DNA from 3 places in the Kitasatospora sp. NEAU-69 genome. Region 1 is predicted to be linked to each of the others. Evidence: riboswitches for the same ligand, from Rfam matches in the RefSeq annotation. Region 1 holds a riboswitch; each other region holds the start of a gene.
The links. A riboswitch is a leader RNA that binds a small molecule or an ion and turns the genes downstream of it on or off. The one in region 1 is predicted to bind cyclic di-AMP.
Positions count from the first base shown of each region.

Region 2: linked by a shared signal. The riboswitch ahead of AC060L_RS34035 (M23 family metallopeptidase) and the one ahead of AC060L_RS35800 (C40 family peptidase) in region 1 are both predicted to bind cyclic di-AMP.
Region 3: linked by a shared signal. The riboswitch ahead of AC060L_RS22410 (transglycosylase family protein) and the one ahead of AC060L_RS35800 (C40 family peptidase) in region 1 are both predicted to bind cyclic di-AMP.

Region 1 covers NZ_JBWXUE010000056.1:22,291-31,641, reverse strand. Annotated here, with positions in the region: gene AC060L_RS35825 (Lrp/AsnC family transcriptional regulator) at 1-195, opposite strand, end outside; gene AC060L_RS35820 (rhomboid family intramembrane serine protease) at 192-1,043, opposite strand; gene AC060L_RS35815 (hypothetical protein) at 1,273-1,527, shown strand; gene AC060L_RS35810 (NYN domain-containing protein) at 1,702-3,234, shown strand; gene AC060L_RS35805 (C40 family peptidase) at 3,465-4,493, shown strand; cyclic di-AMP (ydaO/yuaA leader) riboswitch at 4,758-4,909, shown strand; gene AC060L_RS35800 (C40 family peptidase) at 4,913-6,088, shown strand; gene AC060L_RS35795 (C40 family peptidase) at 6,477-7,595, shown strand; gene AC060L_RS35790 (hypothetical protein) at 7,715-8,839, shown strand; gene AC060L_RS35785 (glycosyltransferase 87 family protein) at 8,886-9,351, opposite strand, start outside.
Region 2 covers NZ_JBWXUE010000046.1:32,739-42,089, forward strand. Annotated here, with positions in the region: gene AC060L_RS34015 (SpoIIE family protein phosphatase) at 1-1,772, opposite strand, end outside; gene AC060L_RS34020 (hypothetical protein) at 1,899-2,195, opposite strand; gene AC060L_RS34025 (TetR/AcrR family transcriptional regulator) at 2,457-3,041, opposite strand; gene AC060L_RS34030 (alpha/beta fold hydrolase) at 3,041-3,865, opposite strand; cyclic di-AMP (ydaO/yuaA leader) riboswitch at 4,151-4,311, shown strand; gene AC060L_RS34035 (M23 family metallopeptidase) at 4,323-5,237, shown strand; gene AC060L_RS34040 (hypothetical protein) at 5,227-6,270, opposite strand; gene AC060L_RS34045 (GNAT family N-acetyltransferase) at 6,324-6,893, shown strand; gene AC060L_RS34050 (sensor domain-containing protein) at 6,958-7,662, shown strand; gene AC060L_RS34055 (class I SAM-dependent methyltransferase) at 7,789-8,484, shown strand; gene AC060L_RS34060 (tyrosine-protein phosphatase) at 8,481-9,170, shown strand; gene AC060L_RS34065 (TNT domain-containing protein) at 9,167-9,351, shown strand, end outside.
Region 3 covers NZ_JBWXUE010000019.1:142,761-152,111, forward strand. Annotated here, with positions in the region: gene AC060L_RS22390 (elongation factor G-like protein EF-G2) at 1-2,064, opposite strand, end outside; gene AC060L_RS22395 (isocitrate lyase/PEP mutase family protein) at 2,189-3,034, opposite strand; gene AC060L_RS22400 (NUDIX domain-containing protein) at 3,122-3,631, opposite strand; gene AC060L_RS22405 (YchJ family protein) at 3,681-4,136, opposite strand; gene AC060L_RS22410 (transglycosylase family protein) at 4,220-5,599, opposite strand; cyclic di-AMP (ydaO/yuaA leader) riboswitch at 5,604-5,775, opposite strand; gene AC060L_RS22415 (PPOX class F420-dependent oxidoreductase) at 6,150-6,575, shown strand; gene AC060L_RS22420 (hypothetical protein) at 6,770-7,357, shown strand; gene AC060L_RS22425 (DUF2254 domain-containing protein) at 7,370-8,857, opposite strand; gene AC060L_RS22430 (APC family permease) at 9,181-9,351, shown strand, end outside.

The DNA.
Region 1 (9,351 bases):
CCCGGGCACCTTGTTGAGCCGCCCGGGGATCACGTCCGCCAGGTCGTCGTGCCGGCGCACCCGCACCATGGCGACCAGGTCGTAGCCACCGGTCACCGAGTAGACCTCGCTCACCCCGTCGATCGCGGCGATCGCCTCGGCGATTTCGGGGATCCGGTCCACGCTGGTCTTGATGAGCACGATGGCGGTGATCATTGCGGCGCTCCAGATGGCGGGGTCTGCCCGGCCGGGGGCCGGGGGCGGATGGGCTCAGCGTATCCGCCCCGCCGTACCCGCAGCCGAACGGCCAGGAACCCGGCCGCGAAGCCGATCACATGGGCCAGGTACGCCACCCCCGGGCCGGCCTGGTGGGCCGACCACCACTGGACAGCGAACCAGAGCCCGAGCACCAGCCAGGCCGGGAAGCGCAGCGGGAGATAGAGGAGCAGCGGGACCAGCGCGGTGACCCGGGCCCGCGGGTACAGCCGCAGGTAGCCGCCGAGCACGCCGGCGATCGCGCCGGACGCGCCGACCAGCGGCCGCAGCGCCTCGGGGCCGCTCGCGCCGGTCAGCGCGTAGCCGTACGCGGCGATGCCGCCGAGCAGCAGATAGAAGAGGAGGAAGCGCACCCGGCCCAGCCGCGCCTCGACGTCCGGGCCGAAGACGAAGAGGAAGAGCATGTTGCCCAGCAGGTGCAGCCAGCCGCCGTGCACGAAGAGCGAGCTGAGCACCGAGAGCAGCGGGATCTTGCCCGGCGTGGGGAGGACCGGGCAGCCGGCCACCGGGGGAGCGGTGCCGGCCAGCTGGGCCGCCGTCAGCGGACGGTCGGTCAGCAGTTCGGTCGGGATCGCGCCCCAGCGCTGCTGGTAGTGCTGGGCCGCGCAGGCCCGGTCGGTGGCCGTCCGCCCGTAGCCCGGGGCCAGGCCGCTCGGGCCGGCCAGGAAGACCAGGCAGTTGACGACGATCAGCAGATAGCTGACCACCGGCGCCGGTCCACGGCCGTCGGGCTCGGCCGGATACCGCCGCGGGACCACCGGGACCGTCTGGACCGCCTCCATCGCCATGCGCGGATCCATTCCGCGTGCGGGCCCGGGCGACACCGCGCTGTGCTGCGACCGGGTTACCGGCCGTGCGTTCGAGTCATACGTTTGAGCTGAGCTGCGGGGCCAGCGGCCCAGGTGGGAACCGGTATCCGGTGCCCACTGTCGCAGGGGCAGGCCCTAGGCTTGGGCCTGGCTGCAGCACAGCGCGGTGTCGCCGCCGGACCCCGGACCAGCCGAGAGGACCCGCCTCATGACCGTCCCCGTTCCGACCGCCGAGACCCGTTGGCGCTGCACGCTCTGCGGCAACCTGACCCGCTTCGACGTGACCCGGTCCTCCCGGGTGGTCGAGTACGTGCACCTGGACCTGGCCGGCGAGCCGACGGTCGAGGAGACCGAGGTGCTCAGCGAGACGCTGGAATCGGTGCGCTGCCGCTGGTGCAACGCGGTCGACCAGGTCGAGCTGGTGGCCCGGCCCGGCGCGGAGTCGGCCGAACCCGGCGAGTAGCCGCTCGGGCGGCGCCGCGCGGGGGTGGCGGCGCCCATGAGTGGCGTGGTGTCCCTGGGACGCCGCACACGAGACAATTGCACAGGGCGGTGCGTCAGGGTGGTGCGTGAGGGGGACGGCGGCAGCCGGGCGACGCACCCCGCAGACCAGATCAGGATCGGAGCCGAGGACGCGATGGACGCAGCGAGGGAGGGCACCGGGCCGCAGGCGCGGCCGCCGGCCGGCTCGGAGTCCGCGACGCCGTCGGCCGCGCCCGAGTCGGCGCCGGTGGGGACGCCGGTCGAGCCGTCGGCCGTCGTGCCGACCGCGTCGCCCGGTGAGTCGTCGGCTGAGCAGCCGACCGCGTCGTCGGGTGAGTCGCAGTCAGCCGCCGACCAGGCTGCCGCCGAGGCCCCGGTCGAGCAGCTGGACCACCCGCTGCCCGAGGGCGTGCGCCGCCGGGTGGTCGGCCTGGCCGCCGACGCGCTCGGCGGGCTGCCGCCCGCCGAGCTGCCGACCGCCCTGCGTCCGTACGCGAAGTTCACCGCCGCCCGCCGCGCCAAGTACGCCGGCACCGCGCTGGCCGCCGCGCTGGAGGCCGAGCCGGTCTTCCGGCTGCGGATAGCTGACCGGCTGCGGGTCGCCCAGCCCGACCTGGTCAAGGCGCTGGAGGCCGGCCAGGTGCCGGGCGCGGCGGAGCCGCTGGACGTGGCCGCCGCCGCCTACCTGCTGCGCCCGCGCGGTTGGGCGAAGCTGGTGGTCGAGGCCGGCGAGCAGGTCCAGCGGGCCGGTGCCGAGGACGCGGCCGCCGAGGCGGTCCGGATGGTGGAGAAGCTCCAGGCGGAGCTGGCGTCCGCCCGCGCCGCCGCCCGCGCCGATCTGGACCGTCAGCGGGCCGAGTCCGAGTCCACCCGCAAGGAGCTGGAGACGCTGCGCAAGAAGCAGCGCAGCCTGGAGAGCGACACCCGCCGCGCGCAGGCCGAGACCCGCAGGCTGCAGGCCGAGCTGGCCGCCGGCGCCGCCGCTGCCGCCACCGAGCGCGGCGCGGCGGAGAGCGAGAACCGCCGGCTCAAGCACCGGGTCGCCGAGCTGGAGACCGCGCTGGAGGCCGGCCGCCGTTCGGCCCGCGAGGGCCGCAGCGTGGAGGACATGCGGCTGCGGCTGCTGCTGGACACCGTGCTCCAGTCGGCCCAGGGCCTGCAGCGCGAGCTGGCGCTGCCGGTCACCCGGCTGCATCCGGCCGACCTGGTGGACGCCGTGGTCCCGGGCACCGCCTCGCCGCACGACGTGGCCCGGCGCGGGCTGGCCGAGGACGACCCGGCGCTGCTCGACCAGCTGCTGGCGATCCCTCAGGTGCACCTGGTGGTCGACGGCTACAACGTGACCAAGACCGGCTACCCGACGCTGCCGCTGGAGCAGCAGCGGATGCGGCTGCTCGGCGGTCTGGCGATGCTGGCGCAGCGCACCCAGGCCGAGGTGACCTGCGTCTTCGACGGGCAGGACCTGGACGTCCCGGTGATCATGGCGCCACCGCGCGGGGTGCGGGTGCGGTTCAGCCGCACCGGGCAGACCGCCGACGAGCTGATCCGCCAGCTGGTCCGGGCCGAGCCGCAGGGGCGCCCGGTGGTGGTGGTCTCGGCGGACCGGGAGGTCGCGGACGGCGTGCGGAAGGCCGGCGCGCGCCCCGTTTCTTCGATTCTGCTGCTGAACCGGCTCTCCCGGACCTGATCGGGGCTCAGCCGGGCGGTAGCGTTCAACCGCAGACGCGGGTGCTGCCCAGCCCGGTTATCGGCAGGTCATCGCGCCGTGTGGGGATCGTGAAGGCCACTGCTCCGAACGTAGTTCGTCGCTGCGAAGGAGTAGCGCGAACATGTGATCTTCACTAGGGTCTGGCGTCAAACCTATTTTTCTGGTTACTCATCCGATCGGGTGAGGCCAGTAGAAGAAGGAGCAGTCCCGTGGCGACCCACCGCCGTTCCAAGCAGCCGAGCCGCGTGCGGGTCACCGTGCTCACCGCCGCTGCGGCGACTGCCGTTGCCCTCTCCGCGCAGACCGGGGCGTGGGCCGATCCCAAGCCGTCCACGGAGGACGTCAAGGCCCAGATCGACGCGCTGAACAACCAGCAGGAAGTCGCCTCCGAGAAGTACGACGGCATCAAGGAGCACGGCGACCAGATGCGCGCGCAGGCCGCGCAGCTGCAGGACGAGGTGGCGCGGACCCAGGACCAGGTCACCCAGCTGCAGTCCGGCCTCGCCGCGGTGGCCGGTGAGCAGTACCGCAACGGGGGCATCGACCCGTCGGTCCAGATGATGCTCAGCTCCAACCCGAAGACCTACCTGGACCAGGCCTCCAGCATGGATCTGGCCACCTCCACCCAGACCGACCAGCTCAAGTCGCTCCAGGCGGAGCAGCGCAAGCTGGACCAGGAGAAGAAGGAAGCCGGCGACGCGCTGGCCGAGCTGGACCGCTCCACCAAGGAGCTGAACGACGCCAAGACGGACGTGCAGAACAAGCTCGCGGCCGCGCAGAAGCTGCTCAACTCGCTGAGCGCCGCGGACCGCGCCGCGCTCCAGGCGGACGACCGCGCCTCGCGCAGCAGCAGCCGGGTGGACCTCAGCGCGCTGCCGCCGGCCTCCGGCTACGCCGGCGCCGCGGTGGCCGCCGCGCTCAGCAAGCTGGGCCACGCCTACGTCTGGGGCGCCTCCGGCTCCACCTACTTCGACTGCTCGGGGCTGACCCAGTGGGCGTACGGGCAGGCCGGCGTCTCGCTGCCGCGCACGACGTACGAGCAGGTCGACGTCGGCACCCGGGTGCCGAGCCTGGCGCAGGCCCAGCCCGGCGACCTGATCTTCTACGGCGGCGACCTGCACCACGTCTCCATGTACATCGGCAACGGCCAGGCGGTGCACGCCCCGCACACCGGCGACGTGGTCCGGATCGCGGACGCCGCCTCGATCGGTTCGATCAACCAGATCCGCCGCCCCTGACTGACGGCACTGACTGACGGGACGCCAGGGGCCGATGTGACCTGGGACACCCGTCCGTGCGCGACATGATCACCAGTCAGTGATCCACATAGCACGCAGAGTCAAAGTTAGCCGTTTTTTCTGACAAGGATTTGAACGGATCACAGATCTGTTACTAGGGTCAGGGACCGTACCACCGCGACCTTGGTCGCCCGACCCGGGCGGCGGCGGTGGTTCGCGCCGAGTTCGGAAAGCAGCACGGACAGTTGACTGTCCGGTGGGGAGCCCGCAGGGGCGCTGTGGACCGGAGCCGGGGAACCACGTTTCCCTCGGGGTGAATCGGCGCCAGAGTCGGCCTGACGGTCGGTGAGGCGTCGTAGGGCAGCTTCCAGCCCGAACCCGTCAGCTCACCCGGTAGGCGGTCGAAGGAAGAAGGATTCGTGGCGTCCCATCGTCGTCCCAAGCCCGTCGGTCGTACCCGCGCGTCGATCCTGACCGCCGCTGCCGCGACCGCCGTCGCCATCTCCGCGCAGAGCGCCGCGCACGCCGACCCGGCCCCGACCATCGACTCGGTCAAGACCCAGGTCGACCAGCTGAACGCGCAGGCCGACCAGGCCACCCAGCAGTACGACGGCGCGCAGGAGAAGCAGCAGACCCTGCAGAAGCAGGTCAGTGACCTGCAGGACCAGGTGGCGCGGCAGCAGGACCAGGTGACGAACCTGCAGACCGGGCTCTCCCAGGTGGCCGCCAACCAGTACGCCAACGACGGCATATCGCCGACCGTGCAGATGATGCTGACCACCCGCCCGGACAGCTTCCTGTCCCAGGCGAGTTCGCTCAATCAGCTGAACAGCACGCAGTCCGAGACGCTGAAGGAACTGCAGACCGAGCAGCGCAAGCTCGACCAGGACAAGGCCGAGGCGCAGAGCAAGCTCGCCGACCTGGACGCCACCACCCAGCAGCTCAAGACCGCCAAGGAGCAGGTCCAGAGCAAGCTGCAGGCGGCGCAGACCCTGCTCAACACGCTGACCGAGCAGCAGCGTCAGCAGATCGCCGCCGCCGAGGCGAAGGCCGCCGCCGACGCGCAGGCCGCCGCCCAGAAGGCCGCCGCCGACGCCCAGGCGGCCGCGGCCGCCAAGGCCGCCGCCGACTCGCAGGCCGCCGCCTCGCGCAGCACCACCCGCAGCGACCTGAGCGCCCCGTCCTCCGCCCCCTCCACCGCCGCCAGCGCGCCCGCCGCGCCGAGCGGTGGCGGCAGCAACTCGGCGGCCTCCGCCGCGATCGCCGCCGCCGTCAGCAAGCTGGGCACGCCGTACTCCTGGGGGGCGAGCGGCCCGAACAGCTTCGACTGCTCCGGCCTCATGCAGTGGGCGTACGCGCAGGCCGGCATCTCGCTGCCGCGCACCTCGCAGGAGCAGGCATCGGCCGGCACCAACATCGGCACCAACCTCGCCAACGCGCAGCCCGGCGACCTGCTCATCTTCTTCGGCAACGAGGGCCACGTCGGCATGTACGTCGGTGGCGGTCAGATGATCCACGCCCCGCACGAGGGCGCCGTGGTCAGGTACGAGTCCGCCTCGGTCATCACGCCGCTCGTGGCGATCGTGCGCCCCTGACACCTGGGGCCTGTCCGGGCGATCTTGCCGGGCGCGCGACGCCGGGCATCCCGCCTGGACGCACCGGCGAATCATCCAAGTACGGCCCAGTACGAGGACGATCCGCCGGCACGCCCAGCCGGGCGCCCAACGCCGCGCGCTGATCCGACAAGATCGCCCGGACAGGCCCCAGGCACCACGCCAACGGCCCGGCCCGGCTCCCTTCTTGGGGGCCGGGCCGCTGTCGTTCGGGCCCGGCTCGGCGCAAGTGCCCCGCGCTGGTGTCCGATTGGGGATCAAATATTCGTATTGGCCATGGTTTGGACTCCCTTGCCGGGACTCGCTAACGTCTGCGCTCGGACTTCCGTTCACCGACCTTGGCCTCCCCGCCGATTGGAGCCGTCAGCCCATGGCGATGCCGCAGCGCCCGGTCCCCCCGGGCCGTTCCCCGAATGCCCCGGCGGGCCGCTCGGGTGCCGCCGGGCGGCTCGCCCGGGTGCTGGCGGTCACCGCCGCCGCGACCACCGCGCTGGCGATGACGGCCGGACCGGGGCAGGCCGCGCCGCGGCCGGACAAGAGCGAGGTCAAGGCCCAGGTCGACCAGCTGTACGTGCAGGCCGAGCAGGCCTCGGAGAAGTCCAGCGCGGCCGAGGAGGCGCAGAAGCGCTTGCAGGCCGAGGCCGGTGCGCTGCAGTCGCAGGTCGCGACGGCCCAGGACACGCTCAACCGGATGCGCGGCGACCTGGCCACCGTCGCGGCCGCCGAGTACCGGGCCGGCGGTCTGGACCCGTCGATCCAGCTGATCCTCTCCTGCGACCCGGCGAACTACCTGGCCCGGGCCCGTGACCTCGGCCAGGCGGCCGAGCAGCGGGCCGCGACGCTGCACGAGGTGATCGAGCAGCAGCACCGGCTCGACCAGCGGCGGGCCGAGGCGACCGGCAAGCTCGCCGAGCTGGAGGCGGTGCGCCGCTCGCTGGCCGACGCCAAGCAGCAGGTCCAGCAACGGCTGAAGAGCGCGCAGGCGCTGCTCGACACCCTGACCGAGGCGGAGCGGGCCCAGCTCGTGGCGCAGGACGCCAGCGAGGCGCACGAGCGCGCGGCGCGCGGTGCGGACCGGGCCGAGCTGGGCAACCAGCCACCCGCCCCGGACCGGGTGGAACCGGGCAACCAGCCGCCCTCCTCGGACCGGGCGGCGGTCGCCCTGGCGGCGGTGCTCAGCAAGCTCGGTTCGCCCTACGTCTACGGATCCACCGGCCCGGGTACCTTCGACTGCTCGGGTCTGATGTACTGGGCCTGGCGGCAGGCCGGAGTGACCCTGCCGCGCACCTCGCAGGCGCAGGCGTTCGGGGGGCAGCGGATCAGCCTGGCCGAGGCGCGACCGGGAGACCTGGTGATCTTCTTCAAGGACATGCACCACGTGGGCATGTACGTGGGCAACGGCAACGTCGTGCACGCGCCGTACCCCGGGGCCCGGGTCCGCTACGAGAGCGCCTCGGTGATGCCGGTCGCGGCGGTGGTGCGGGTCTGAACGTCGAGCAGTCGGACGCCGCCGCCGGGAACCGCGCCGGGCAGGCCGTCTCGCATGCCACCGACTATCCCGCCCCGCCCCGGGCCCACGGCCGTCAACGGTCATCCGGCGCGGGCGGGTTGACCAGGCGTGCCGCGCTGCTGCTCGCGGCGGGTGCACTGACCCAGCTCTCGGTGCCGCGGGCGCCGCTGAGGCCGCACCCGGCGGTCGCCGCTCCGCTCACCGACGCCGGGCTGGCCGACCTGCTCGCGGCGCACGGCCGGACGCTGCGCAGCGGCCCGCTCGCCGCGCTGCCGCTGGCCCAGTTCGACTACCGGCTGACCGGCCGGGACGAGTCCGGCTGCTCGGCCGAGCTCTCCTACCGGCTGCAGGACTACGACGATTACCCCGCGCTGCTCCAGCGCCGCTTCGAGCTCGGCGCCGACGGCACGCTGGGCGCCGAGACGGCGGCCCCGCAGGCCGCCGCCGCGCCCTGGGACCTCGGCCCGCTGCACGTGGCCCGGGGCACCCACAGCCTGGTGCTCGGCCCGGCCGACCCGGTCGAGCTGACCGCACTCGCCGGGGTCGCCGACCAGGCGGTGCCGACCGTCAACGGACTCTGGGGGACCGACTGGGCCGGCCGGCTGCTGGTCCAGCTGCCGGACACCGAGCAGCAGTTCGCCGCGCTGCTCGGGGTGGCGGCCTCCTCGTACAGCGACATAGCCGCGGTGACCAGCGCGGTCGCCGGGGCCCCGGTGCACACCCCGGCGGACCGGGTGATCGTCAACCCCGACGCGTACCGCCAGCTCAGCGCGCTCGGCAGGCGTGTGGTCGTCACGCACGAGTCCACTCACGTGGCGACCCGGGCGGACACCCATCCGTGGACCCCGCTCTGGCTCTCCGAAGGGGTCGCCGACTACACCGGCTACCTGGGCACCGGGCGCACCGCGAAGCAGATCGCGCCCGAGCTGGCGCAGGACGTCGCGGGTGGCATGGTGCCCAGCCAGCTGCCGCTGGACACCGACTTCGCGGCCGGTTCGGCCGGCATCGCGCAGGCCTACGAGCTCTCCTGGCTGGCCTGCGACCTGATCGCCCGCAAGCACGGCAAGCCGGTCCTGGTCGCGGTCTACCGGGGAGTCGGCGCCGCTGGTCCGGGCGCCGGGCGTGAGCAGCAGCTGGACCGGGTCCTGCACCAGCACCTGGGCTACGGGCTGGCCGTGTTCACCAAGACGTGGGTGGCCGAGGTGCTCCGCCAGCTGAAGTAGCGGCGGCGGCTGAAGTAGCGGCGGGCAGCCGAAGCAGCGGCGGGCGTCAGCCGCGCTCGATCTCGTCCAGCAGGCTCTGCTCGTAGGCGATCCCGGGCCGGACCGGGTACTTCTTCTCCGGCGCGGGCAGCATGACGGTCGCCGGCGAGCCCCCCGCCGTCGGGCCGGCCGCGACCGGCGTGTCCATGGTGGACTGCCACAGCCGTCGGCAGGACACGATCGCGGCGGCCAGCAGCAGCAGGTTGCGCGAGCCCAGCACCACGACGCCCCAGGGCTGGCTGTTGACGATCGCTCCGAAGTCCATCGGGAACTCGATCGTGGTCAGCACGGTGGCGATCAGGATCATCACGGCCACCGGCCGCTGGCGGCTGCCGCGCACGGTCAGGCAGACCGCGGCGAGACCGACCAGCCAGATCATGTACTGCGGGCTGATCACCCGGCTGGTCACGGTGAAGATCAGCAGCGTGGCGAGCGCCGCGTCGTACGTGGTGGACGGCTGCCAGCGGCGGGCC
Region 2 (9,351 bases), on a different contig from region 1:
CCCATCACCGCGGTGGCCTCGGCGTTGTGCCCCTGTACGTCGCCGATCACCACGCCGACCTTGCCGGACGGCAGCGGGATCAGGTCGTACCAGTCGCCGCCGATCTGCATGCCCTCGGTGCTCGGCAGGTAGCGGGCGGCCGAGCGCAGTCCGGGCAGCGTGGGCAACGTGCGTGGCAGCATCGCCCGTTGCAGCTCGGTGGCGCGGTGCTGGTGGGTGTCGTAGAGCCTGGCGCGCTCCAGCGACTGCGCGAGGATGCCGGCGAAGGCCGAGTAGAGCGTGCGGTCCTCCCGGCTGAACGCGCGGGGTGCGGCGAAGGTGATCAGGCAGGAGCCGACCTGGCGGCCGGAGGCGACCAGCGGCAGCACCGCCCAGGCGGCCGGTCCGCCACCCGGCGCCGTGCGGCCCGGCTCGCTGAACAGCGGGGTGGCGCGGGCCTGCGAGTCCTCCGTCGCGTCGCCGGAGAGCTCGTGCAGCCGGTTCAGCTCGCCGCGGTGCGCACCGCCGTAGACCGAGGGGGAGAGCGGCAGCAGCCGGCCCTCGTCCACCAGGTCCAGCACCAGCCCGGTGGCGCCGAGCGCCGGGCGGGCCACATCGGTGAGCGCGGTGGTCACGTCCCGCACGGTCACCGCGCGGGAGAGCGCCCTGGTCAGCGCGAGCAGCAGCGCGGTGCGGGCGCCGGCCGGGCCGGACGCCTCGGCCCGCTCGGACGGGTCGGCCGGGGTGCCCGAGGGCTCCTGCGGCGGCGTGCCCGCGCGCCGCTGGTCCACCAGCAGCCCGGCGATCCGCACCGGGCGCCCGTGCACGTCCAGCTGGACCTCGCCGCACTCCTCGATCCAGCGCACCGCGTGCTCCGGGGTGAGCACCCGGTAGGTCAGCCGGTACGGGCCGCCGCGGGCCAGCACGTCCACCAGCGCGGCCTGGATGTCCGGCAGGTCCTCCGGGTGCGCCAGGCTGGTCAGCTCGGGTGCGGGGAACGGGCCGGCGCCGTCGGGGACGCTGCGGCCGACCACCCGGTACGCGGTGGCGTCCCACGCGGTCTCGCCGGTGACCAGGTCGCGCTCGAACGCGCCGGTGCCGGCCGCCCGGACGCCCCTGGCGAGCAGCGCGTCGGACGGCTGCGCGGCCGACCGCTCGGCGTGCGTCCGCTCGCCCGGCGCGGCGCCGGTGCTCGCCGTCGCGCTCACCAGCAGGTGGGCGAGGCGGTGCGCGCAGGCGTCGGCGATGGTCTCCAGTGCGTCCAGGTCACGGCGCGGCACGGTGCCGCGGTGCGCGAGCGCGAGCGCGAGCGCGAGCACGCCGAGCGGCTCCTCGTCCACGATCAGCGGCAGCGTCATGACGGCGACCTCACCGGTGCCGAGCCCGGCCAGCCGGTTCGGGTAGTCGCGGCCGGTCTGCTCGGGGCCGAGCAGCACCGGTGCCCGGCGGCGCAGCGCGAGCGCGGCGGGCAGGTCGCCGGCCGGGTCGATCGTGCCGAACCTCTCGTGCGCCCAGTCAGGCAGGCCGCTGGAGACGGTGAGCCGCAGCCGGCCCGCGTTGTCGAGCAGGTAGATCGCGGAGCCTTCGCCGGTGATCCAGCCCGGTCCCTCGGTCAGCACGGCGGCCAGCAGCTCGGCGGCGCTGTGGCAGCGGAGCAGGGCGCGGACGCAGCCGAGCGCGGAGCGCTGTGCGGGACGGGCGGCGGCGGCGCGGTCCCGGTCGAGGCGGGCGGCGTCGAGCCGGGCGGGGCCGAGCAGCGCGGAGGCGGCCGGGTCCCCGTGCTGACCGTCCATCGAGGCCTCTTCCGCTCCGGGGGCGTCCCACCGCACCGGGCGGCGGCGGTCGACGGCCCGAGTGCCGCGCTTGATGCTGAATATCCTATTTGGTCCTACCGGGAACGGCCTCGAACGGCGGGACGCTCACTGCCCGTCGCACTCGCCGTAGCCGGGCTGCGGGCGGGCCGGGACGGTGCGCAGCGAGCGCAGTCCACGCACTATCGCCAGGTTGCGCCGGACGGCGGCCCACCCGGTCGGCTGCCCGCTCCCGGTGACCTGGTGGCCGGTGGCCAGGCCGGTGACCCGGCCGCCGTCACGGGCGGTGGTGGCGGTGGAGCGGCCGCCGGTGCGCTGGGCCGGGACGGTGCCGGTGGGGACGCCACCTGCGGGGGCGGTCGCGCCGTTCGCCGGGGTGGTCCGCGCGGTGGTCGGCTGCGTCATGGGCCCTCGTCCTCTGCGATGCGGGTCCCCCTGGCCGGAGGCCGGGAGACGTGGCGCCGTCGGGCTGTTGCTACCCGGCCGGGCCCTGGTCTGACCGTGCTTCGGAGACTGGTTCTGTCTCGGTCCCGATCCGAATCGGTACGGGATGGGACTTTAGTCCTATCCGATGAGAGCACTCTGTGGCCAGAGCGGTTCCGCCGCAGACTCCGACGCGGACCTCGACGCGGACCTCGACGCGGCTGTCCGACTCAGCTGCCCGGCTCAGGCCGTCCGACCAGCCGCCGGCCAGTTGCGCAGTCCGCTGGTCAGCACCGCGATCAGCCGGTCCTGGGTGACCGCCGTCTGCTCGGCGAGCTGGAACGCGCCGCCGATCGCGAGCGAGGCGAACCCGTGCGAGAGCGCGCGCACCGTCCGGGCCGCGTGGATCGCCTCGGACTCCTCGATCCCGTAGTCGTGCAGCACCCCGATGATCGTGCCGACCAGCTCGGTGCTCGCCTCGATCAGCTCCCGGTCGGCGGCCGACGGCGCCTGCGGCAGCGCGGCGTAGCGACGCGGGTGCTCGGTCGCGTACCCGTGGTACGCCCGCAGCAGGGCGTCCACCGCGGCGTCCCCGCGCAGCCCTGCGGTCGCCTCGTGCAGCCGGGCGGCCAGCTCGCCGGTCACCCGGATCGCGACCAGCCGGCGCAGTGCGGTGAGCCCGCCGGGCACGTGCTTGTAGAGCGAGGGGGCGGCCACGCCGGCCCGCAGCGCCACGCCGGACAGGGACAGCGCCTCCGGGCCTTCCTGATCGATCAGTGCGAGCGCGTGGTCGACCACGCCATCGGGGGTCAGTCCGACTCGGGGCATCAGGCCACCTCGGCGAGGAAGGGGAGCAGGGCATCGGCGGTGGCCTGCGCGAACTCCGCCATCGGGTAGTGCCCGGCCCCGTCGATCATCACCTTACGGCCGTTCAGCGCGGCCACCTGACGGTCGGCCACCGCCGACGGGTCGGTGAAGTCGGGGTCCTTGGCGCCCATCAGCACCAGCGCCGGGCAGCGCACGCCCTCGGTCCAGCCGACCGGCGCCGAGTCACCGCGGACCTGGGCCTTGACGGCGGGCCGCCGGCCCGGCGTCCGCAGCGCGGCGACCAGGCCCGCGTTGTACTCGGCGCGGTCGGCCGGGCCGCCGGACGGGTAGGCCATCTTGTTCAGGTACATGCCCCAGAGCGAGGGGAAGTACGGGATCAGCTCGCCGATCCCCTTGGCGACGGCGCCCATCACCGGGTTCGGCTTCGGGCTCTCGACGAACGCGTCGATCAGCACGATCCCGGCCACCTTCGCGGGGGCGGTGGTGGCGGCCTTGACCACGCTGGCGCCGGTGTACGAGCTGCCGACCAGGACGGCGCGCTCGATGCCGAGGTGGTCCAGCAGCGCGAGGGCGTCGGTGGCCGCCGAGGCGGGGCTGTAGTCGTCCCAGGCGATCGAGGACTCGCCGAAGCCGCGCAGGTCCATGGTGATCACCCGGTGGCCGGCGGCGAGCAGCAGCGGACGCAGGTGCCGGTAGCTGCGGCGGGAGTCGAGCATGCCGGGGAGCAGGACGACCGGGGTGCCGGTGCCTTCGCTGTCGTCGTAGGCGAGGGTGCCGCCGGCGAGCTCCAGGTAACGGGTCTGCGGGGCGAGGGTGCTGTTCATCTGAGCGGGCCTCCTTGGCCTGTCGGCCGTGCCGCCGGCGCCTGCCGACATCACAAAGCTATGGCTAATAGCCATAGCCGTCAAGTGCCGCATCAGGCGGCGTTCATGTGGCGTTCGAGGTGACGTAGTCACAGAATGTGATGACCTGATGCCGCATCAGGTACAAACCCGTCAAATCACCATGGAAGTGGGTGACAATGCCTGGAGATCGGCTTGGAATCAGGGGCTTCTGGGATTAACGTTTGATAACGCAGCGCGGTCGGCAACGCCGTACCCGAACGGCACCGTGCGCCGTCGCCTAATCCACGGACCCGCCCCCACGGCGCGGTCCCGGAGCCGGGGAACCACCGTTCCTTGGGGTGAATCGGAACGGCTCCGGCCCGACCGTAGGGGACCTTCCTCTCCGAACCCGTCAGCTAACCCGGTAGGCGCGAGGGAAGGAAAGGAGCGCGCCCCCGTGGCGTTGACGCACTCCCCGGAGAGTCGTACCCAGTTGCTGGACCACGCCCCCGACGGGGATGAGACCGCCCGGCACAAGGTGCCCCGGCAGGCCCGCGCCGGCGCCCCCGCGCTCGGGGTCGCCGCGATGACGGCCGCGCTCAGCGCGACCGGCCTCTCCGCCGCCACCGCCGCCGCGGCCGCCCCCGCCGCTCCGGCCCCCGCGCTCTCCGTCCCCGCACACTCAGCCCCGGACACGGCCGCCGCACACGCGGCCACCGCCTCGCCGGACAGCGCCGACCCGGGCCTCGCGCTCGCCGCCCGCATCCAGCAGCAGGCCGACAGCCGCCGCACCGCCGCCGAGGAGGCGGCCCGTCTGGAGGCCGCCCACGAGGCCGCGGCCAAGCGCGCCGTGCAGGCCGAGGCGCAGGCGCTCGCCGCTGCCGCCGCCGTCGCGCAGCCCGGCCCGGCCACGCCGTCCGTCGCGGCCGAGCCGACCGCGCCGGCCGCGGTGGCCGCCGAGCTGCCGGTCGCCAAGTACGTGCTGACCGCGCAGTACGGCCAGACCGGCTCGCACTGGGCGCAGCTGCACACCGGCCTCGACTTCGCCGCTCCGACCGGCGCCCCGGTCACCGCCGTCACCACCGGCGCCGTCAGCTCGGCCGGCTGGTCGGGGGCGTACGGCTACCGGGTGATCCAGACGCTGCCCGACGGCACCGAGCTCTGGTACTGCCACCTCTCCTCGATCGCCGTCACGACCGGCCCGGTGGGTCCGGGGACGGTGCTCGGCAAGGTCGGCGAGACCGGCAACTCACCCGGCCGGCGCGCGGACGGCGGCGCCGTGGGCCCGCACCTGCACCTGGAGGTGCGGCCCGGTGGCGGCGCCCCCGTCGATCCGCTGGTCTGGCTCCAGCAGCACGGGGTCAACCCGTAACGGGCCCGTCCTCGGTCGATCCGTCCTGGGTCGTCTCCTCCTGCGTCCAGTCGGCCGCCGCTGATCCGTCGGCGGCGGCCGGGTCGCCCTCGGCGGGCCAGTCACTCTCGGCAGGCCAGTCACCCTCGGCGGGCCAGTCGGCGCCGATCGCGCCGATGTCCGGCAGCTCGACCAGGCCCCGCTGCACGATGTAGCCGTCCACCTCGGCCGCGCCCGGCTCGGGCGCGAGGTCCGGGTACTCGGTCAGCAGCAGCCCGGGCAGCCCGGGCACCGTCCAGTCGCCGAGCAGTCGCAGCGCCTCGGCCTGCACCGCCGCCTCGAAGTCGGTGAAGTCGCCGGAGAGTTCGGCGGGCATCGGCAGGCCGAGCGCGTTGAGGCCGGCCAGGTTGCGGTAGCTGCGCTGCATCAGCCGGTTCTCGATCAGCAGCCGCGCGCCGTCGGTGGCCATGCCGATCGAGAGCAGCACGCCGTCCGTCCAGCCGGCCACGCCCTCCGGCTGGTCGAGCGACTCCAGCGCGGTGAACGCGTCGATCCGGGCCGGCTCGTCCAGCTCGCGGAACGCGTCCAGCCAGTCCCGCACGGCGTCCAGGTCGGCGGTGTCCACGCCGGCCTCGCGCAGCAGCAGCGTGTAGAGCCGCGGCCAGGTCACCAGGTGCGGCTGGCGCAGCAGCCCGGCGAGCAGCTCGCCCTGCCACAGCGCCTCCTCGTGCAGGCGCTGGTGCCGCTTGGCGTTCAGCCGCTTGGCCGCGCGCTGGTGGTCGATCAGCAGCCGCACAGCGGCGCCGTAGCCGAGTGGCGACTCGTCCTCGCCGGGCTGCACGTAGAGGTGGATCCGCTCGTAGAGCAGCTCCTGGACCAGCGGCGAGGTCAGCTCGGGGAAGCCCTCGTGCATCCGCCCGTCACCCAGTTCGAGCAGTGTGAGCACCGCGCTCAGCGGGCCTTCGGGCACCGGCTCCAGCCCCTGCTCGGCGGCCCATCGCAGCAGGTCAGCGGTGTGCGGCCGGGGTGCCAGCCGCAGGTCTTCGTCGTCCATCCCCGTACCGTAGCCGCTGGGGCCGGCCGGTCGGGCCGCTAGCGTTACCGGCCATGATGCCCGTCCTGCTGACCGGTCCACGGCTGACCGTGCGCGAGTTCCACCATGTGCCGCGCGACATCGACGCGTTGCACGCGATCTTCGGCGACCCGCAGACCGCGCGCTTCCTCCCGTTCGAGCCACGCGACCGGGAGGACTGCGCCGACCAGGTCGCGCTCTACCTGGACGAGGCCGAGCGTGACCCGCGCACCGTCTACCGGCTCGCCGTCACGCTGACCGCCGAGGGCGAGGACGCCGTGCCGCTCGGCAACGCCGTGCTCGGCGTCGAGGGCACCGAGGCGCAGCGCGCCGCGTTCATCGGCTACGCGCTGCGCCGGGACGTCTGGGGGCTCGGCTACGCGACCGAGATCGCCGGGCTGCTCTGCGGGTTCGGCTTCGACACGCTCGGCCTGCACCGGCTCTCCGCCCGGCTCGACCCGGAGAACCTCGCCTCGGCCCGGGTGCTGCGCAAGAGCGGCTTCCAGTTGGAGGGCCGGATCCGGCACGACCTCTACCTGCGCGACCGCTGGCACGACGCGCTGCAGTACTCGCTGCTGGAGGACGAATGGCGGGCGGGGGGTTAACCCCACCCCGGGTCCACCGGTTGCCACGATTTCGCCGCGCCGGCCGCGCGGGCAGGCTTGCACCATGACGACCTACCAGGACAGCTTCCACGAAGCCGCCGCCACCAAGGGTGGCCCGACCGGCACCGCGGCGCGGTACTCGATCGCTCCGATGATCCGCGAGGCCGGCCGGGAGTTCGGCTACCTGGTGGGCTCGCTCCCGATCGCGGTGCTCGGCTTCGCCGTGACCATCGCACTCCTCGCGTTCGGCCTCGGCACGATGGTCACCGTGCTCGGCTTCCCGGTGCTCGCGCTGCTGCTCGCCCTGGCCCGCGGGCTCGGCACGCTGGAGCGCGGCCGGATGGCCCGGCTGCTCGGCCGGCCGCTCGCCGAGCCCGCGCCGGTGCCGGTGGGTCGGCCGGGCTTCTGGGGCGGGCTCACCGCGCGGCTGGCCGACCCGGTCGGCTGGCGGGCGGTCGCGTACCAGGTGGTGATGTTCCCGTGGCACGTGCTCAGCTTCGTCGTGGGCGTCACGCTCTGGGCGGTCAGCTGGGCGCTGTTGCTGCTGCCGGCCTACAACTGGGTCTTCCCGACCTTCGTCAAGTGGCCGGGCTACCGGCTCTTCGAGTACCACAGCGGCGGCGTCCACCACGCCTTCTACCTGGCGCACTGGTGGCAGGTCGGCGCGGCCTCGCTCGGCGGGCTGCTGCTGATGATCCTGACGGCCCGCCTGGTGCACGGCCTGACCAGCGTCTCGCGGGGCGCGGCCGAGGCCCTGCTGGCAGGCTGACGGGCGCCATGGCCGGCGTCATGACCCGGCGTCATGATCGGGTGTCACGGAGCCTTCCGCCAACCGTCCGCCACCGTCCACCCGGCTGCGGGTGCGGGGCGGGCGGCCGCGTGTTCGGATGCGCTCATGCTGATCACCTCGCGCCCCCTGGACGAGTACTGCCAGCTCTTCGGCCTCAGCCGGGCCCGGCTGGCCGCGCTGCCCGGTCCGGTGCTCGACTGCCCGGGCGGCGCCGCCGGGCTGGTCGCCGAAGCCCGCGCGCTCGGCTGCCGGGTGGTCGCCGCCGACCCGGCCTACGCGGTCCCGGGCCGTGAGCTGCTGCTCCGGGCCGAGGCCGCCCGCCGGACGATGGCCCGCGCGATGCCCGCCGCCCCGCACCGCTACCCGCCGCCGCGCCACCGGCCGTACGAGCGGTACCTGCGCAGCTGGGACCGGGCCCGCGCGCTCTTCGCCGCCGACCGCGGCGCCCACCCGCAGGACTACGTCGCCGCCGCGCTGCCCCGGTTACCCTTCGCGGACGGCACGTTCGCGCTGACCCTCAGCTCCTACCTGCTCTTCGCCTACCCCCGGCTCTTTCCGCCCGCCGCCCAGCTCAGCGCGCTGCTCGAACTGGTCCGGGTGACCGCGCCCGGCGGCGAGGTGCTGGTCTACCCGCTGCACGACGACCGCAGCCGGCGCTGCCCGCACCTGCCCGAGCTGCGCTCCGCGCTCGGCGGCCACCGGGTCCGCAGCGAGCTGCGGGTGCTGCGGCACCGGGGCGACGGCCGGCGCGGATACGTCCTCGCGCTGACCAGGCATCACCGCTACGGTGCCGTCATGTGACCGAACCCCGTCTGCTCCCGATACCCGGCATCCGCAACCTCCGCGACCTCGGCGGTCTCGGCTCGGTGCGCCCCGGGCTGCTCTACCGCTCCGCCTGGCTGGCCGACCTGACCGCCGAGGGCGCCCGCGAACTCGGCAAGCTCGGCCTGCGCAGCGTCCTCGACCTGCGCGACCCGATCGAGCGGAGCGTCTTCCCGGACCGCCTCCATGATCTGGAAGTCGATCTGGCCAACTTTCCGCTCCTGCCGCAGGACGGTGTGGACCGCGGCGACCTGCGGCTCGACGAGGTCTACCCGCTGCTCACCGACACCGCCGGGCCGATGATCGTCGCGCTGCTGCGCCGGCTGCTGGAGCCGCGGGCGCTGCCCGCGCTGGTGCACTGCGCGGTCGGCCGGGACCGGACGGGCATCGTGGTCGCGCTGCTGCTGGCCTTGCTGGAGGTGCCGGACGAGGAGATCGTCGCCGACTTTCTGCTCTCGAACGAGGGCCTGGGGATGCTGGACGGGCCGCAGGAGTACACCGACGCGCACGGCGTGGCCCGGCTCTCCTGGCCGGTCGAGGCCCGGCTGATCGAGGGCGTGCTGACCCGGATCCGTGAGCAGTACGGTGATGTCGAAACGTACCTGGCGCGTCATGGCCTGAACCCGGCCGAGGCAACTGCCCTGCGTTCTACCCTGCGTGAATGATCGTCACCAACACGTACCGCAAAGCCGGCGGCCTGCTGACCGCCCTCGTCGCCGTCGCCGCACTGGCCGCCTCGGCCCCGGCCGCCTCCGCGGCCCCGACCGCCAGGGACCTTCCGTCGGACCAGTGCTCGGCCACCTTCCAGAACGGGGACAAGCGACTCGGTCCCGAGCAGCTGCCCAC
Region 3 (9,351 bases), on a different contig from region 1:
CCGGGTGAACGAGCCGGTGCCGTGCGAGAGCGAGCGCAGGTCCACCGCGTATCGGGTCAGTTCGAGCTCCGGCACCTCGGCGTGCAGCAGGCTGCGCCCCGGGCCGGCCGGTTCGGTGCCGAGCACCCGGGCGCGGCGGACGGACAGGTCGCTGAAGACGCTGCCGAGGTAGTCGTCCGGTACCAGCACGCCGACCCGGGCCACCGGTTCGAGCAGCCGCAGGCCGGTCTGACCGGCCGCGTCGCGCAGCGCCAGCGCGCCGGCGGTCTGGAACGCGGCGTCCGAGGAGTCCACCGAGTGCGCCTTGCCGTCCACCAGCGTGACGCGGACGTCGACGAGCGGGTGGCCGTCGCCCACGCCGTGCTCCAGCTGCGCGCGCACGCCCTTCTCGACCGACGGGATGAAGTGCCGGGGCACCGAGCCGCCGACCACCTTGTCGACGAACTCGAAGCCGCTGCCGCCCGGCAGCGGCTCGACCAGCAGCTCGCAGATCGCGTACTGGCCGTGCCCGCCGGACTGCTTGACCAGCCGCCCGTGCCCGGTCGCCGGTGCGGCGAAGGTCTCGCGCAGCGCGACCCGGTACGGCACCTGGTCGACCTGGACCCCGTGCACCGTGCCCAGCTGGTGGAGCACCACCGCCGCGTGCGCCTCGCCGGTGCACCAGAGCACCAACTGGCGGGTGGCGGCGTTCTGTTCGAGCCGCACCGTCGGGTCGTGCGCGATCAGCCGGGCCAGGCCCTGCGCGAGCTTGTCCTCGTCGCTGCGGCTGTGGGCCTCGATCGCCAGCGGCAGCAGCGGCTCCGGCAGCGGCCAGGGCGCGAGCACGGTCGGTGCGGCCGGGTCGGAGAGCGTGTCGCCGACCCGGGCCGAGCTCAGCTTGCCGACGCAGACCAGGTCGCCCGCCACCGCCTCCGGCACGGCGCGCTGCTGCTTGCCGAACGGGCTGGTCAGACCGGCGATCCGCTCGTCCACCGGTTCGGGCGCCGGCTCGTCCGCCGGATCGGGCGCCTCGGGCGGTGCGCCGGCCACGTGCACCAGCAGGTCCGGGTGGAGGGTGCCGGCGAAGACCCGGACCAGGCTGAGCCGTCCGACGTACGGGTCGCCGGTGTTCTGGACCACCTGCGCGACCAACGGCGCGGCCGGGTCGCAGGGCAACGGCTCGGACCCGCCCGCCGGGACCGGACCCGGGCGGTCGGTCGGGGCGGGGAACGAGGAGACGATCAGGTCGAGCAGGTCCGGCACGCCGGTGCCGTCCTCGGCGATCGGCAGCACCGGGTGGATCGCGTCGTGCAGCACCGCGCCGCGCAGGCCGCGGGTGAGCGTGCCGGGGTCGAGCTCCTCGCCGCCCAGGTAGCGCTCCAGCAGCTCGTCGTCCTCGCCCGCGATCGCCTCGACCAGGCCCTCGCGGGCGGGCCCGGTGTCCGGCGGTGACCCGGCCTCGCCGTGGGTCTCGCCGGAGATCAGCTCGACCGTGCCGCTCAGCCGGCCCTTGCTGCGCACCGGCAGGTCCAGCGGCTGCACGGCGTCCGGGTGGCCGTTGCCGAACGCCTGCCGGGCGACGGCCAGCAGCTCGTCGAAGTCCGCCCTGGCCGCGTCCATATGGGTGATGGCGATGGCCCTCGGCAGGCCGGCCGCCGCGCACTCGTCCCAGAGCGCGCGGCCCGGCCCGGTCACCGGATCGGCGGTGGCGAGGTCGGTGGCCGAGACGGTGAAGACGGCGGCGTCCGCCGCGTGCAGGGCCGCGCGCAGCTCGCCCGCGAAGTCGCCGTGGCCGGGCGGGTCGAGCAGGTTGATCTTGACGCCCTGCCACTCGATCGGCACCAGGGAGAGCCGGACCGAGCGCTGCTGCTGGTGCTCGATCTCCTCGTGGTCGGAGACCGTGCTGCCGTCGGTCACCCGGCCCGCCCTGGTGAGCGCGCCGGCGGCGAACGCCAGGGACTCGGTCAGCGTGGTCTTGCCGGACCCGCTGACGCCGACCAGGACGACGTTGCGCAGCTGCTCGGGCCCGGCCACGGCGGGCGCCCGGCCGGCAGCCCCCGCCCGGGACGATCCTCGCTCGGACATCGCGGCGCTCCTCGGGTGGCACGGGAAAGCTGGTGCTTCGAGCTTTCCACCGCCGTTCGGGATGGGCCAACGCGGACTCGCCCGGCTGGCGGACTGCGCCGCTCGCCGGCCTGGCGGGCGGTGATCACGCCTCCGGCTGCATCAGCCCGTTCACCTCGGCGTACGGCAGGGTCTCGGCGGTGAAGGAGAACCCGCCCTTACCCTGGATCTCCTCGGCCGCCCGCCGGACCGCGGCCAGGGCGAGGCGGGGGAGCGCGGAGCCCAGGCTGATCCGGCGCACGCCGAGCTCGGCGAGCTGGGTGACGGTCAGCTCGGCGGCGGCGCCGACGGCCAGCACGTTGACCGGGCGGGAGACCGCGGCGCAGACGGTCCGGATCGCGTCGGCGTCGGGCAGGCCGGGGGCGAAGAGCACGTCGGCACCGGCCGCCTCGAAGGCCTGCAGGCGCCGGATCGTGTCGTCGAGGTCCGGGCGGCCGTGCAGGAAGTTCTCGGCGCGGGCCGTGACGGTGAACGGGAAGTCGAGCGAGCGGGCGGCCGCGACGGCCGCCTCGATCCGCTCGACCGCGGTGTCGAAGGAGTGGATCGGCGCGGCCGGGTCGCCGGTGGCGTCCTCGATCGAGCCGCCGACCAGCCCGGCCGCCGCGGCGAGCCGGATCGTCGTCGCGACCTCCTCGGTCGTCGCGCCGAAGCCGTTCTCCAGGTCGGCGGCGACCGGCAGCTCGGTGGCGGCGACGATCTCGCGGGCGTTCGCCAGCGTCTCCTCCCGGCTGACCAGGTTCGCCCCGTCCGCGCGGCCGAGCGAGAAGGCCAGCCCGGCGCTGGTGGTCGCCAGCGCGTGGAAGCCGAGCCCGCCGAGCAGCCGGGCACTGCCCGCGTCCCACGGGTTGGGGATCACGAACGCGCCTGGGGCGGCGTGGAGTTCGCGGAACACGGTGCCGCGCCGGTGCTGGTCCGCTGCGGAGAGCTGCATGACGGTGGGTCCTTCCGGATGACGCATCGCGAATGATCGGGCAGGAGCGGTCGGGCAGGTGCTGAGCGGTCGGGCGCCGGGCGGGGGTCAGTCGCCCTGGCGAGGGGCCGGGAGTGGCAGGGTGAGGTAACTCGCGCGGCCGGTGCGGCGGGCCTCGGCGACCGCCTCGACCAGTGCGAGCCGGTTCGGGCGCAGCTCGGTGCGCCACTCGGTGAGCGGGCGGACCGCGAAGTCGGTGTGCTCGGCCGGGTCGAGCCGGATCGCGGCGAGCTGAGCCGGCGAGAGCGACCCGCCGTCGAAGACCACGCCGACCTTGAACGGCCACGGCTGCGACTCGGCGATGAAGAGCAGCGCGAGCAGCGGCGGCACCGGGTGCGCGGGCAGCACGAGGCCGGTCTCCTCCTGCACCTCCCGCCGCGCGCACTCCCACGGGTCGCTGCCCGCTTCGAGGTTGCCACCGGCGAACTGCCAGACGTCCGGGTCGTAGACCGACTTCAGCAGCACCGGATGGCCGCTCTCGTCGGTGAAGTGGACGGTGGTGAACAGGATGCCGTGCGGGAGGCTGCGGATGTGCTCGTCCAGCGGCAGTTGCGCCACGTCGTCTCTCCTCGGTTCCGGGCCGGTCGCTCTGCGCGCGCGGTCTCGGTCAGTCCTCGCTGATGACGCCGTCGAGGTAGACCCAGGCGCCCTCGTGGCGCAGGAAGCGGCTGTTCTCGTGCAACGCGCCGGGCTCGCCGTGCTCGCGGTAGTGCGCGCGGAACTCGACCGTGCCCTCGGTGTGGAACGGGCCGCCGTCGGTGCTGCCGAGGATCTCCAGGCGCACCCAGCGCAGCTCGGGCGAGAAGTCGATGGCAGGCGGGCGGGTGTCCGGGTGCCAGCTGCGCAGCAGGTAGGGCGCGTCCTGGACGGCGAAGGCGCTGAACCGCGAGCGCATCAGCTGCTCGGGCGTCGCTGCCTGAGCCTCGCCGCGGTGCAGCCGGCCGCAGCAGTCGCCGTAGTTCGCGGGCAGGCCGCACGGGCAGGCGGCGGTCGGCACGAGGCCGGGGCCGGAGCCTGAAGTGGTGGGGCGGGGCCGGGGCGAGCGGTTGGTGCGTCGGGACATGGGGCCATTGTGACGGATCGTCCGATGCGCTGGCGTCGAGGCCGGCCCTGGCAAGGACCGACCTCGACGCGTGTGGCCCGGTGTCAGGAGAGGTGCAGCTGCTGGCCGGGGAGGATCAGGTCGGGGTTCTGGCCGACGGTGCCGAGGTTGTCCTGGTACAGCTGCTGCCAGCTGCCGACGTGGTGGGCGCTGGCGATGTCGTACAGGTTGTCGCCGGACTGGACGGTGTAGGCGCCGGGCGTACCGGCCGCGGGCGCTGGGGTCGCGGGTGCCGGTGCCGGTGCCGCGGGTGCGGTCGGTGCGGTGGTCGGCGCGGGGACGGGTGCGTCCGGGTAGCTCGGCACCGCCGGGGCGGGCGCGGGGGTAGTCGCCGGACCGAACACGCTGAACGCGTTGAGCATGATGCTCGGCGAGAGGACCGGTGAGGTGGTCGGCGCGCTGGGCGTCGGGGCCGGGGCGGACGGCGCGGTGGGGACGGCGCTCGTGCCGGGGGTGGTCGTGGGCGCCGCCGGCGTGGTGGTGCTGGGCGTGGCCGGTGTGGTGGTGGCCGGGGGCGTCGTCGGTGCGGCGGTGGGGGTGCTCGGCCCGGCGGAGGGGGTGCCGGGGGTACCCGGCGTGGTGGTGGCCGGGGGCGTCGTCGGTGCGGCGGTGGGGGTGCTCGGCCCGGCGGAGGGGGTGCCGGGGGTACCCGGCGTGGTGGTGTTGGCCGGCGTGGTGGTGGCGGCGCTGGGGGGCTGGAGGCCCGGGGCCGCCGGGGTGGTCGCCTGGGTGGGCGTCGTGGCCGGGGCGGCCGGCTGAGCCGGCGTGGTGATGCCGGGCGCGGTGGCCGGCGGCGTCGTCGGCTGGCTCTGGGGCTGCTGCGGCTGGTTCGTCAGCGTCTGGGTGGGAGTGCTCGGCGCGGCCGTGCTCTGGGTGGGAGCGCTCGGGGCCGCACTGCTCTGGGTCGGGACGCTCTGGGTGGGAGCACCCTGGGTCGGGGCGCTCTGAGTCGGAGTGCTCTGAGTCGGCGGGGTCTGCGCGGGGGTGCTCGGCGCGGACGTACCCGGCGTGGGAGTGCTCGGTGCGGGGGACGGCGTCGTCGGTCCGGTCTGGCCCAGCCCCGCCGTCGTCGCGCAGCTGCCCCAGGCATTCGGCCCCTCGGCGGCCAGGATCCGCTCGGCGACCGTGATCTGCTGGCCCCGGCTCGCGTGGTCGGCGTCGGAGGCGTACTGGTCGCCGCCGTTCGCGTCCCAGGTGCGCTGGGTGATCCGCAGGCCGCCGTAGAACCCGTCGCCCGCGTTGGCGCTCCAGTTGCCCCCGGTCTCGCACTGCGCGACCGCGTCCCAGGTGGTGGGCGTGGCGGCGTGTGCGCTCGCGGCGGTCAGCAGCGGCAGGGCGAGGCCGACGCTCGCCACGCCCGCGGCGGCGACGGCGCGGTCGGCCTGGGACGGGCGACGGTGGCGGCCGGAACCGGAAAAGACCATGGAACGTACCTCTCCGCACGCCTTCGAGGTGAGCTGTCGGGTTCGGACCGGGAGGTGGCCCGGCCGCCGTCGCGGATCGCTCCGCTGGGCGGCTTCACCCCTAGCCGAGGGGAGTCGGCACTGAACCTGGGTCCCCCGCTCCTGCCCCGAGGTCGTGGTCGAGGTCCCGTAAGACGCGGTGGGCAGGATTCGGCGTACCGCGCTCGGGCGCCCGCTACAAGCGAGCTGCACGGAGACTAGACGGATCATCACACTGATAACAACCCCGCATCGCCGACATCACATGCGAATCACGGCAGCGCAGCGGTCCTCCGTGCAGACACCTCCGATCGCGGGAGGCGTCTCCAGTCCCGGCCGCCGCCTCCGGTCGGCATGGTTGCCACCGGCCACGGGAGACGCGTTCCGTCCGGCCCGATCCCGCCCGCCGATCCCCGCCCCGCCCGCTACTGTGGCGACAGAGCGGGGGAACAGAGCAAGGCGCGCAGCAGTTCAAGGCGCACAGCAGTTCGGTGACAGACCAGACAGATCCATCCATGACCTGGAGGGGACCATGGCGGACGACGCCGCGATCCGTGATCTCATCGCTGCCCGCAACGCCGGGGTGCTGGCCACCCTGAAGCACGACGGACGGCCGCAGCTGTCCAACGTGAACTACCACTACGACCCGGCGCGCGACCTGATCCGGGTCTCCACCACCGCCGACCGCGCGAAGGCCAGGAACCTCGCCCGCGACCCGCGCGCGAGCCTGCACGTGACGAGTGAGGACTTCTGGACCTGGGCGGTGGCCGAGGGCACCGTCGAACTCACGGCGGTCGCCGCCGCGCCGGACGACGCGGCCGTCGAGGAGCTCGTCGACCACTACCGCGCGGCCCGCGGCGAGCACCCAAACTGGGACGAGTTCCGCTCGGTGATGGTCCGTGACCGCCGGCTGCTCGTGAAGCTGCACGTCGAGCGCCTCTACGGTCAGACCGGCTGAGGCGGAGCCGAGCCTGATGCCGCGCTCGTCCTGAGCCTGACCTGAGAAACCGGTCAACGCCCTTCCGGCAGCCCGCAATCGTGGGTTTGCCGGATTGCCGGACACCGCACGGCGCGGCGCAGCACGATAGGGGTTGCGCACCACGACAGCTCACGACAGGAACCGCGGTGCGCACACCAGGAGTGAGGTGTGCTGTGCACGAACTGGAACCGGAGGTCGAGGCGTCGCAGGGCGATCCGCGCTGGTGGTGGGAGGTCGACGCCGCGCTGATGGGAAACGCCGCCGCGTTGGACGTCTCCATGCACTGGGCGCTCGGGCTGACGCTCTGGTCCGCCTCCCACGATCCCCGGGTCGCCGGGGCCGATCTGGACGCCGTTCGCGCCCTGGTCGGCCTCGCCGTCTACCGGGCCGCGCAGGGCGAGGGGGTCACCGACCCGGGCCGGATCCCGACCCTGCTGGCGATGATGACGCTCTCCCGGGGCGAGGCCAGAGCCACCGCCGAGACCCGCCCGCTCGGTTACGGCGACCGCGGCCGGTTGCGCCTCGACGACCGGGCCCGGCTGCGTGCGGCGCTCGCCGATCCGGACCCGGCGGTGTTCGAGGCGCTGCGCAAGGAGGCGGTGCTGGTCCTGGTCTCGAACACCGACCACGCCCGGGTGCTGCTCTGCCGGCGCGAGAACGATCCGCAGGTGTGGAAGGACCGCCCGCTGATCACCATCGCCTCGCGCGAGGGCCAGGTGCCGGATCTGGGGCTCGACTGGGACTGGTACAGCACGGCCTGAACGGGCGCGGCGTCACGGCCCGTCGAGCGACTCGGCGAGTGACGTGTCGAGCGACTCACCGAGGTCCAGCAGCGCGGCGTACCGCGCCTGGACGTCCCGCCGGTCGGCCGGCTCCGAGACCGACTCCTCGCAGCCGCGCCAGATCATCGCCCCCTGGTCCAGCAGCACCTGGCGGCGCCCCGGGTGCTCGGTCTGTTCCAGGACCCGGCAGAGCGACTCCAGTTGGCGGATCATCACGGCCGGCATGCCGGCCGAGGACTGCCGGATCTTCTCGAAAGCCCGCTGCACCAGCCGGTCGTAGGCGGGCTGCGCGGCGATCACCCGGATCCGGCCGGCCCGGTCGCGGTGCACCCGGCGCGGGTGCCAGCCGTGCGTGATCCGGCACAGGCAGTCGCTCAGCCAGTCGATGCACGTCAGCGCCGTGAAGGTGTCGTTGACGGCGGGGGAGAGCGCCCGGATGGCGATCTCCACCAGCTGGTCGACGCCGAAGGAGACGTCCTGGGTGAGCGTCCGGTACGGGCCGGTGACCTGCAGCCGGGCCAGCCGGCCGGTCAGCGCGGGCGCCGCGGAGGCCGGCCAGACCACCGCCAGCGGCCGGCCGCGGACCAGGAAGTGCCCCGGCCGGTAGGGGAGATGGAGCACCGCGTCGGCCTCGGCCGCGAGCGCTATCAGCTGCTCGTGCTTGAGGTACTGGAGGTATCCGCTCTCGGGCGTGGGGATCACCGCGCCGGTCCGGTCGATCAGCCGCAGCAGTTCGGCGGCGTCCGGCCCGCAGTCGTATCCCGGTGGCGGACCGCTGTCGCCGCCGCCCTGCTGCTCGATCGCGCCGGCCAGATCGGTCGCCACCGAGGCCACCACCTGGGGGAGTTGGATCAGCGTGGCGATGTGGTGGATGAAGTAGACCAGGACGGCGAGGTCGACCGCGGTCAGCCCGAGCGTGATGGTGATCGACAGGTGCGGGACGAAGTCCCCGTGCCCACCGGGACTCACCGCGACCAGCACCAGGACGGTGTAGAGGAAGCTCGCGACGAAGGTGCCGAGCGTCAGCTGGGTGCCGCGATCGCGGATCACGTTGCGCAGCATGCGGGGGCCGAACTGGGTTGAGGCGAGGGTCAGTACGACGATGGTGATCGAGAAGACGAGTCCCACGACCGTGATGATCGCGGCGGCGACCGTGGTCAGGATCTGCCGCGCCGCATCGGCCGTCCCGCTCAGCAGCCAGTCGGAGAGCCTGATCCTGCCGTCGTACGCGGCCCGGTCCACCGCGATGGTCAGCCCGAACAGCGCGACGGCGGCCACCGCCTCGGCGGCCGGGACCAGCCAGAGGTTGGTGCGCAGTGCCTCGCGCCGCCAGGCAGCGCCGCCGGGCGGCCGGGGGCCGGTGGCCGAACGGGCCTTGTGTGCGGCGGGGTTGGCGGTGCTGCCGGTCTCTCCGGTCGGACCCGGGCTGCTGGACGTGGCGTTGCGGGTGGTGGCACCGCGGGTGGTGGCGGGGGGCATCGGGCCTCCAGGGCACGTGGGCATGGTCGACGCTGCACTCGATGCCGACCAGGCTTCCCGGCTCACCAGCGAACGAGCCTAGCCGATCGGACCCGATCGACCCCCGCCGCGTACCGGTTCGCCGTGCACTGCGTCAGGAGCCCGCCACCGGCCGTGCGCCTGCCACCGCCCGTCCGCCGTCCGCGTGAGCGGCGCTCCTCCGGACGGGTGGCGGTGCGGGTCCGTCACCGCGTGGAGTACTGACGCCCGGTCCGATCTACGGCAGCGTCAGGTTGCCCCTCGTCAGCCCGGCGAGGCCCACGTCAGCTGGAAGAGACCACGCCATGGCATCGGCCGACCCGTTGTCCACCTCTCCGCCCAACGGCCCGCGGCACGCGCTGCGCCGCGAGGTCGGGCTGATCGGCCTGCTCTGGGCCTCGGTCGGAGCGATCATCGGCTCCGGCTGGCTGTTCGGCGCCGAGAAGGCCGTCACGGCCGCCGGGCCCGCCGCCCTG